Regions from separate parts of the Sphaerisporangium rubeum genome, predicted to be linked through region 1. Evidence: riboswitches for the same ligand, from Rfam matches in the RefSeq annotation. Region 1 holds a riboswitch; the other holds the start of a gene.
What was found. Region 1 has a riboswitch for glycine ahead of gcvT (glycine cleavage system aminomethyltransferase GcvT). Riboswitches for the same ligand answer to the same signal wherever they lie in the genome.
Positions count from the first base shown of each region.

Region 2: it holds a riboswitch for glycine, as region 1 does, so the genes downstream of both, gcvP (aminomethyl-transferring glycine dehydrogenase) here and gcvT (glycine cleavage system aminomethyltransferase GcvT) in region 1, are expected to answer to the same signal.

Region 1 covers NZ_JACHIU010000001.1:2,054,408-2,058,753, reverse strand. Annotated here, with positions in the region: gene BJ992_RS08805 (aldehyde dehydrogenase family protein) at 1-834, shown strand, start outside; gene BJ992_RS08800 (3-oxoacyl-ACP reductase) at 855-1,619, shown strand; gene BJ992_RS08795 (gamma-glutamyl-gamma-aminobutyrate hydrolase family protein) at 1,619-2,332, shown strand; glycine riboswitch at 2,351-2,447, shown strand; glycine riboswitch at 2,448-2,550, shown strand; gene gcvT (glycine cleavage system aminomethyltransferase GcvT) at 2,584-3,675, shown strand; gene gcvH (glycine cleavage system protein GcvH) at 3,672-4,061, shown strand.
Region 2 covers NZ_JACHIU010000001.1:3,959,956-3,964,301, reverse strand. Annotated here, with positions in the region: gene ftsR (transcriptional regulator FtsR) at 1-186, shown strand, start outside; gene BJ992_RS17105 (bifunctional nuclease domain-containing protein) at 317-787, shown strand; gene BJ992_RS17100 (MerR family transcriptional regulator) at 935-1,558, shown strand; glycine riboswitch at 1,617-1,740, shown strand; glycine riboswitch at 1,741-1,855, shown strand; gene gcvP (aminomethyl-transferring glycine dehydrogenase) at 1,901-4,346, shown strand, end outside.

The DNA.
Region 1 (4,346 bases):
GGCCTCCCCGAGGGGGTGCTCCAGGTGCTGCCGGGAGCCGGGGAGGTCGCCGGGGCCCGGCTCGTGGAACATCCGGACGTCCGCAAGATCGTGTTCACCGGTTCCACCGAGGTCGGCAAGCAGATCGCGGCCACGGCGGCGCGCACCGTCAAACGGGTCACGCTGGAACTCGGCGGCAAGAGCGCCAACATCGTGTTCGCCGACGCCGACCTCGAACGGGCCGCGGCGTCCGCGCCTGGCGCGGTGTTCGACAACAGCGGACAGGACTGCTGCGCCAGGTCGCGGGTGCTGGTGGAGCGGCCGGTGTACGAGGAGTTCCTGGAACGGCTGGAGCGTGCCGTGGCGGCCGTCGTCGTCGGGGACCCGCGCGACCCCGGCACCGACATGGGGCCGCTGATCAGCGCCGACCACCGCGACCGGGTCGCGTCGTACGTGACCGGCACGCCGCGTTTCCAGGGCACCTGTCCGGCGGGGAAGGGGTTCTGGTTCCCGCCGACCGTGCTCACGCACGCCGCGCTGGACGAGCGGGCCTTCACCGAGGAGATCTTCGGTCCGGTGGTCGGCGTGGTGCCGTTCGACGACGAGGCGCACGCCGTGCGCATCGCCAACGACACGCCGTACGGACTGTCGGGATCCATCTGGACCGAGAACGTCGGCCGTGCGCTGCGGGTGGCGCGGGCCGTCGAGGCGGGGAACCTCTCGGTCAACTCGCACTCCTCGGTGCGGTACTGGACGCCGTTCGGCGGCTACAAGGAGTCCGGGCTCGGCCGTGAGCTCGGACCGGACGCGCTGGCCGCCTTCACCGAGACCAAGAACGTCTTCATCGCTCACTGAGATCAGGAGAGATCGCCGATATGCAACGTCTGCAGGACCGTGTCGCCGTGATCACCGGAGCGGCGGGAGGCATCGGGCTCGCCACCGCGCGCCGGCTCGCCGAGGAAGGCGCCAAGGTCGTGTGCGCCGACCTCGACGAGGAGGGAGGTGCCAAGATCGCCGACGAGGTCGGCGGGCTGTTCGTCCGGGTCGACGTCACCAGCGAGGAGGACGTGGCCCGCATGTTCGAGACGGCCGTCGAGACGTACGGCCGTCTGGACGTCGCCTTCAACAACGCCGGCATCTCGCCGCCGGACGACGACTCCATCCTGACCACCGGCATCGAGGCGTGGCGGCGGGTGCAGGAGGTCAACCTCACCAGCGTGTACCTGTGCTGCAAGCACGCCATCCCGCACATGCGGCGGCAGGGCAAGGGGTCCATCATCAACACCGCGTCGTTCGTCGCGGTGATGGGGTCGGCGACGTCCCAGATCTCCTACACCGCGTCCAAAGGCGGCGTGCTGTCCATGACCAGGGAACTCGGCGTGCAGTTCGCACGCGAAGGGATCCGCGTGAACGCGCTGTGCCCGGGGCCGGTGGACACGCCGTTGCTGCGGGAACTGTTCGCCAAGGACCCCGAGCGTGCGCAACGGCGGCTGGTGCACGTGCCGATGGGCCGGTTCGCCGAGGCGTCCGAGATCGCCGCGGCGGTCGCGTTCCTCGCCTCCGACGACGCGAGCTTCATCACCGGGGCCGAGTTCCTGGTGGACGGCGGCATCTCCGGCGCGTACGTCACCCCGCTGTGATGGGGACGTACCGGCCGGTCATCGGCATCACCTGCTACGTCGAACCCGCCGCCTTCACCGTATGGCGGATGACGGCCGCGCTGCTGCCGTACGACTACGTCGAGCGGGTCGCGGCGGCCGGCGGCCAGCCCGTGATCGTGCCACCCAGCGGGGACCCGGCGCCGCTCGTGGAGCGGCTGGACGGGCTCATCGTCGCCGGCGGCGGCGACCTGGACCCCGCCAGGTACGGCGCGGCGCCGCACGACCGGACCGGGTACGTGCGCGGCTTCCGGGACGAGGCGGAGTTCGCGCTGGTCGGCGCGGCGCTCGCCGCCGGGTTGCCGCTGCTCGGCATCTGCCGCGGCCTGCAGGTGCTCAACGTCCACCTCGGCGGCACCCTGCACCAGCACCTGCCGGACGTCGTCGGCCACGCGGCGCACGCGCCGGCACCCGGTGAGTTCGGTCACCTGCCGGTGCGGGTCGCCGAAGGCAGCAAGCTGGCCGGCGTGCTCGGCGCCGGGCCGGCCGACGCCGCGCACTACCACCACCAGGCGGTGGACCGGCTCGGCGACGGGCTGACGGTGTCCGCCGTCGCCGAGGACGGCACCGTCGAGGCGGTCGAGCTCGCGGGACACCCGTTCGCGCTCGGCGTGCAGTGGCACCCCGAGACCTCCGCCGACAGCCCCCTGTTCTCCGCCTTGGTGGCCTCCGCCGCGCCTGCCTCCCGTTGGTAGGGTGGGCCGGAACACCGGCGACCCCGTGCGGGAGAGCGTCCTGGCATCCGGTCAGGACCCCTGAAGGAGCAAGTCCTCCCACGAACCTCACAAGGCAAAGGACCGCGCGGGTCAGGTGGCCTCTGGAAAGAAGGCTCGTCCTCGACGAGCCTCGCCGAAGGTGAAAGTCCGGTAAAACTCGGGCGAAACTCTCAGGCACCGATGACAGAGGGGGAGGATGCTGACATCCGACCCTGCCTGAGGTGTGAGACATGTCCAAACCCACGCCGCTCCGCGAAGTACACGAGAGTCTCGGTGCGACGCTCACCGACTTCGCCGGCTGGCTGATGCCGCTGCGGTACGGCAGCGAGTCGGCCGAGCACAACGCGGTCCGCCAGGCCGCCGGCCTGTTCGACCTCTCCCACATGGGGGAGATCTTCGTCACGGGCCCGCAGGCCGGCCAGGCTCTCGACCACGCGCTGGTGGGCCACCTGTCGGTGCTGGAGCCCGGCCGGGCCCGGTACACCATGATCTGCGCGCCGGACGGCGGGGTGCTGGACGACCTGATCGTCTATCGCCTCCCCGGCGGGGAATACATGGTCGTGGCCAACGCCTCCAACTACCTCAAGGTCGCCGAGGAGCTCACCGCGAGGTCCGCCGGCTTCGACGCCGAGGTGGACGACCGCTCCGAGGCGTACGCGCTGGTCGCGGTGCAGGGACCACGGGCCGCCGAGATCCTCGCGACGCTCACCGACGCCGACCTGGCCGGGCTCAAGTACTACGCCGGCCTCCCCGGCACCGTCGCCGGGGTCGACGCGTTCATCGCGCGCACCGGCTACACCGGCGAGGACGGCTTCGAGCTGTTCGTCGCCGCCGAGCGTGCCGTCCCCCTCTGGGAGGCCCTCACCAAGGCCGGCGAGCCGCACGGCCTGCGTCCCGCCGGGCTGTCGGCCCGCGACACCCTGCGCCTCGAGGCCGGCATGCCGTTGTACGGCAACGAGCTGAACGCCGGCCTCACCCCCTTCGACGCCGGTCTCGGCCGCGTCGTGAAGTTCGGCAAGCCGGGTGACTTCGTCGGTCGCGCCGCGCTCGCCGCACTCAAGGACGTCCCCCCGCGCCGGCGCCTCACCGGCCTGGTCGCGCGGGGCCGCCGAGTGCCACGCCACGGTTACCCCGTGGTGCTGAGCGTGGACGGCACCGTCGTCGGCGAGATCACCAGCGGCGCGCCGTCCCAGTCACTCGGCAAGCCGATCGCGATCGCCTACGTGGACACCGAGGTGTCCGGCGGCCTCGCGGTCGACATCCGTGGCAGCCATGAACCGGTCGACCTCGTCGACCTGCCCTTTTACCGGAGGTGCATGTGAGCAGCATTCCCGAGGAGCTCAGCTACACCAAGGAGCACGAGTGGATCGCCGGCCTCGATGACGGCCCCGTCGTCACCGTGGGGATCACGGCCTACGCCGCCGAGTCCCTCGGCGACGTCGTCTTCGTCCAGCTCCCCGAAGCCGGCAGCACCCTGCAGCCCGGCGAGGCCGTAGGCGAGGTCGAGTCCACCAAGTCCGTCAGCGACATCTACGCCCCCATAGGCGGCGAAGTCGTCGAGATCAACGAATTCGTGGTGGACGACCCGTCCCTGGTCAACTCCGACCCGTACGGCGAAGGCTGGCTCTTCCGCATCCGCGTCTCCGGCGACCCCGAGGACCTCCTCACCCCGGAGGAATACACCACCCTCACCACCACAGACTCCTGACGACCCACACCCCGACCCTCGGCCGACCCCTTCGGCCGAGGCCCCACCCCTGCTCACCCACCTCCCGAACGTCCTGACCGACACCCCACCCACCCGACTCCACGACCGGCGCCGTCGGAGGCCAAGTCCCGAACGTCCTGACCGACACCCCACCCACCCGACTCCACAACCGGCGCCGTCGGAGGCCAAGTCCCGAACGTCCTGACCGACACCCCACCCACCCGACTCCACAACCGGCGCCGTCGGAGGCCAAGTCCACACCCACGCCGGCACTCCACACCACCG
Region 2 (4,346 bases), 1.9 Mb from region 1:
GTCCTGCGGGCCGCCGCCGAGCGCGAGGCCGGCCTCGTGGAGCAGGCCGTGGCGCCGCTGCTGCGCCGGCGTGCTCCCGGCGCCGCCGGGCAGGCCGAGCAGACCGCGCATGAGTTGTCCGGATTGCTGCTCGACCTGCACTCGGCTCTCGTGAAGGACGCCCTGCGCGGCATTCTGGGTCGTTGACCGAGGCACCCGGACATTTCGGGGTGCGGGGATGTTACGTTGAGGTTTGCGGCGATGGTCACGCCGCGAGCCGAGAGCCGCGAGGGAGCAGGCCCGAAGCGGGCCGGCGACCACTGAGACGGAGTCGCCTGTGTTGCAGATGGAGGTCGTGGGGGTCCGGGTGGAGATGCCCTCCAATCAGCCCATCGTCTTGCTCAAGGAGGCGAAGGGCGAGCGGTATCTGCCGATCTGGATAGGGATGACCGAGGCCACGGCCATCGCTCTGGCACAGGCCGAGGAGCCGCCGCCGAGGCCGCTCACGCATGACCTGTTCAAGGACGTGATCGAGGCGCTCGGGGTCCGGCTGCAGACGGTCAACATCGTCGCGTTGCGTGACGGCATCTTCTTCGCCGACCTGGTGTTCTCCAACGGCGTGGAGGTGAGCGCGCGGCCGTCCGACTCGATCGCGCTGGCCCTGCGGACCGGGGCCGGCATCTTCGCGAGCGAGGACGTCGTCCGCGAGGCAGGTGTGATCATCCCGGACGACCAGGAGGACGAGGTCGAGAAGTTCCGCGAGTTCCTGGACAACATCACGCCTGAGGACTTCGGGCGTGCCGGTTGACCATGTCGGGCTATTTACGCTTCACGACGCGCCGAGCGGGATCGTTGACTGAGCATGCCGCCGGTCCTACGGTGCAAGTGAACCCACGGTTGTAATTCACGAACCCCCAGATCAGACCGTGGGATGAGAGAAAGCCGGAGGTCCGCAGTGGCGGTCAGCAGCGGCGAGGGCAAGTCGGCCGGCCAGCGCGATCGGGCTCAGCGTCAGTCGGCACGTGAGCGCGCGGGCGAGCAGGGCCTGCTGTTCGGCGAGCGGCCCGGGTCGCTCCCCGCCGACGTGGGATACCGCGGCCCGACGGCGTGCTCGGCGGCCGGCATCACCTACCGGCAGCTGGACTACTGGGCACGCACCCAGCTCGTCGAGCCGTCGGTGCGGGCCGCGCACGGCTCGGGCTCACAGCGGCTGTACAGCTTCCGCGACATCCTGGTCCTCAAGGTCGTCAAGCGCCTCCTGGACACCGGGGTGTCCCTGCAGCAGATACGCACCGCCGTCCAGCACCTGCGCCAGCGCGGTGTGGACGACCTGGCGCAGATCACCCTCATGAGCGACGGGGTCAGCGTCTACGAGTGCACCTCGGCCGACGAGGTGATCGACCTGCTGGAAGGCGGCCAGGGCGTGTTCGGTATCGCTCTCGGCGGCGTCTGGCGCGAGGTGGAGGGCACCCTGGCCGAGCTGCCCGGGGAGCGTGCGGAACCGGCTGATCGTGACCCTTTCGCCGAGCACCCCGGTGACGAGCTCGCACAGCGCAGGCGGGCCCGCCGCACCGGCTGAGGCCGGGTAGGGGTGCCCCCTGCCGGGGGGCGGCCGGTACCATTGGCGGTGAAGCTTTCGACCCCGCGCGGGAGAGACCCGGGTGCGGGCACGCGCCGCCACGGCGGCGCGTGCGTGTGACCCGGGCGCCGAAGGAGCAACCTCCCCGGAATCTCTCAGGCACCCTGTACCGCGCGGGCGAGGCCACTCTGGAAAGTAGGCGTGCCCGCCAGGCGTGCCTCACCGACGGTGCAAGCCCCTCCCGGGGGTGAAGCTCTCAGGTCGCGGCGAGGTCGTCGCGCTGACAGAGGGGGAGACCAGGCGCGGCCGCGCGCCTGCTCCGAGCCACGTCAGGAGAGCCTCATGACCGATCGGTCACCGCTTCGCGACCTGTCCGCACCGCCGTTCGTCACCCGGCACGTCGGCCCCTCCGACGCCGAACAGGCCCGCATGCTCCAAGCCGTCGGTTACGCCTCGGTGGCCGACCTGGTCGCCGTCGCGGTACCCGGCGCCATCCGCGCCGACAAGCCGCTCGACCTGCCGCGGGCCGCGAGCGAGACCGAGGCCGTCGCCGAGCTGCGCGACCTCGCGGGCCGTAACCGCGTGCTGACCTCCATGATCGGGCTCGGCTACCACGACACCATCACCCCGGCGGTCATCCGGCGCAACCTGCTGGAGAACCCCGGTTGGTACACCGCCTACACCCCTTACCAGCCGGAGATCTCGCAGGGTCGCCTGGAGGCGCTGCTCAACTTCCAGACCATGGTGTCCGACCTCGCCGGCCTCGACGTCGCCGGCGCCTCGCTGCTCGACGAGGCCACCGCCGCCGCCGAGGCGATGACCCTGGCCCACCGGGCCGGCCGCGGCCGAGGCGTCCGCTTCGTGGTGGACGCCGACGCGCTGCCGCAGACCAAGGCCGTGCTGGCCACCCGGGCCGAGCCGCTCGGCATCGAACTGGTCGAGGCCGACCTCGCCGCCGGCCTCCCCGAGGGAGATCTTTTCGGCGTGCTCGTGCAGTACCCCGGCGCGAGCGGCAGGCTCGCCGGCTTCCAGGCGGTCGCCGAAGCGGCCCACGAGCGCGGCGCGCTCGTCGTCGCCGCCGCCGACCTGCTGGCCCTCACCCTGCTGGAGGCCCCCGGCACCCTCGGGGCCGACATCGCGATCGGCTCCACCCAGCGTTTCGGCGTGCCGCTCGGGTTCGGCGGGCCGCACGCCGCCTACATGGCGGTGCGCGAGGGCCTGCAGCGCCAGCTCCCCGGCCGTCTCGTCGGCGTGTCCAAGGACGCCGACGGCCACCAGGCGTACCGGCTGGCCCTGCAGACCCGCGAGCAGCACATCCGCCGTGAGAAGGCCACGAGCAACATCTGCACCGCGCAGGTCCTGCTCGCCGTCATCGCCTCCATGTACGCCGTCTACCACGGCCCCGAAGGCCTGCGGCGCATCGCGCAGCGCGTGCACCGCCACGCGGCCGTCCTCGCCGCCGGGCTGCGCGCCGGCGGCGTCGAGGTCGTCCACGACGAGTTCTTCGACACCGTGCGGGCCCACGTCCCGGGCCGGGCCGGCGAGATCGTCGCCGCGGCCGTCGCGCTCGGCGTCAACCTGCGGCAGGACGGGCCCGACCACGTCGGCGTGACCTGCGACGAGACCACCACGGCCGGCCACCTGCGCGATGTGTGGGAGGCGTTCGGCTGCGCGGACGCCGTACTGGACGACCTCGACACCGCCACCGCCGACGCGCTCCCCGCCGGGCTGCTGCGCACCACCGGCTACCTCACCCACCCGGTGTTCTCCGCGCACCACTCCGAGACGTCCATGCTGCGCTACCTGCGCAGGCTCCAGGACAAGGACATCGCGCTCGACCGGTCCATGATCCCGCTCGGGTCCTGCACCATGAAGCTCAACGCGACGACCGAGATGGAGCCGATCACCTGGCCGGAGTTCGCCGGCGTCCACCCCTACGCGCCGGCCGGACAGGCCGAGGGGTACCTGCGGCTCATCGGCGACCTGGAGAGCTGGCTCGCCGAGGTCACCGGGTACGCCGCGGTGTCGCTCCAGCCGAACGCCGGCTCGCAGGGCGAGTTCGCCGGCCTGCTCGCCATCCGCGCCTACCACCGGGCCAACGGCGACGACGCGCGCGACGTCTGCCTCATCCCGTCGTCCGCGCACGGCACCAACGCCGCGAGCGCCGTGATGGCCGGCATGCGGGTCGTCGTGGTGGCCTGCGACGACCAGGGCAACGTCGACGTGCCGGACCTCACCGCCAAGATCGCCAAGCACGCGGACCGCCTCGCCGCGATCATGGTGACGTACCCCTCGACGCACGGCGTGTACGAGGAGACCATCACCGAGATCTGCGAGCTGGTCCACCAGGCCGGCGGCCAGGTCTACGTGGACGGCGCCAACCTCAACGCACTCGTGGGCCTCGCCAAGCCCGGCTGGTTCGGCGCCGACGTCTCCCACCTGAACCTCCACAAGACCTTCTGCATCCCCCACGGCGGCGGCGGCCCCGGCATCGGCCCCGTCGCGGTCCGCGAGCACCTCGCTCGGTACCTGCCGTCCCACCCGATGGAGAGCGGCCCCGTGGGTCCCGTCTCCGCCGCGCCGTACGGCTCGGCGGGCATCCTTCCGATCTCGTGGGCCTACGTCCGCATGATGGGGGCCGACGGCCTGCGGGCCGCGACCGAGCAGGCCATCCTGTCCGCCAACTACGTGGCACGCCGCCTCGCGCCGCACTACCCCGTCCTGTACACCGGCCGCGAGGGCCTGGTGGCCCACGAGTGCATCGTCGACCTGCGCCAGATCACCAAGG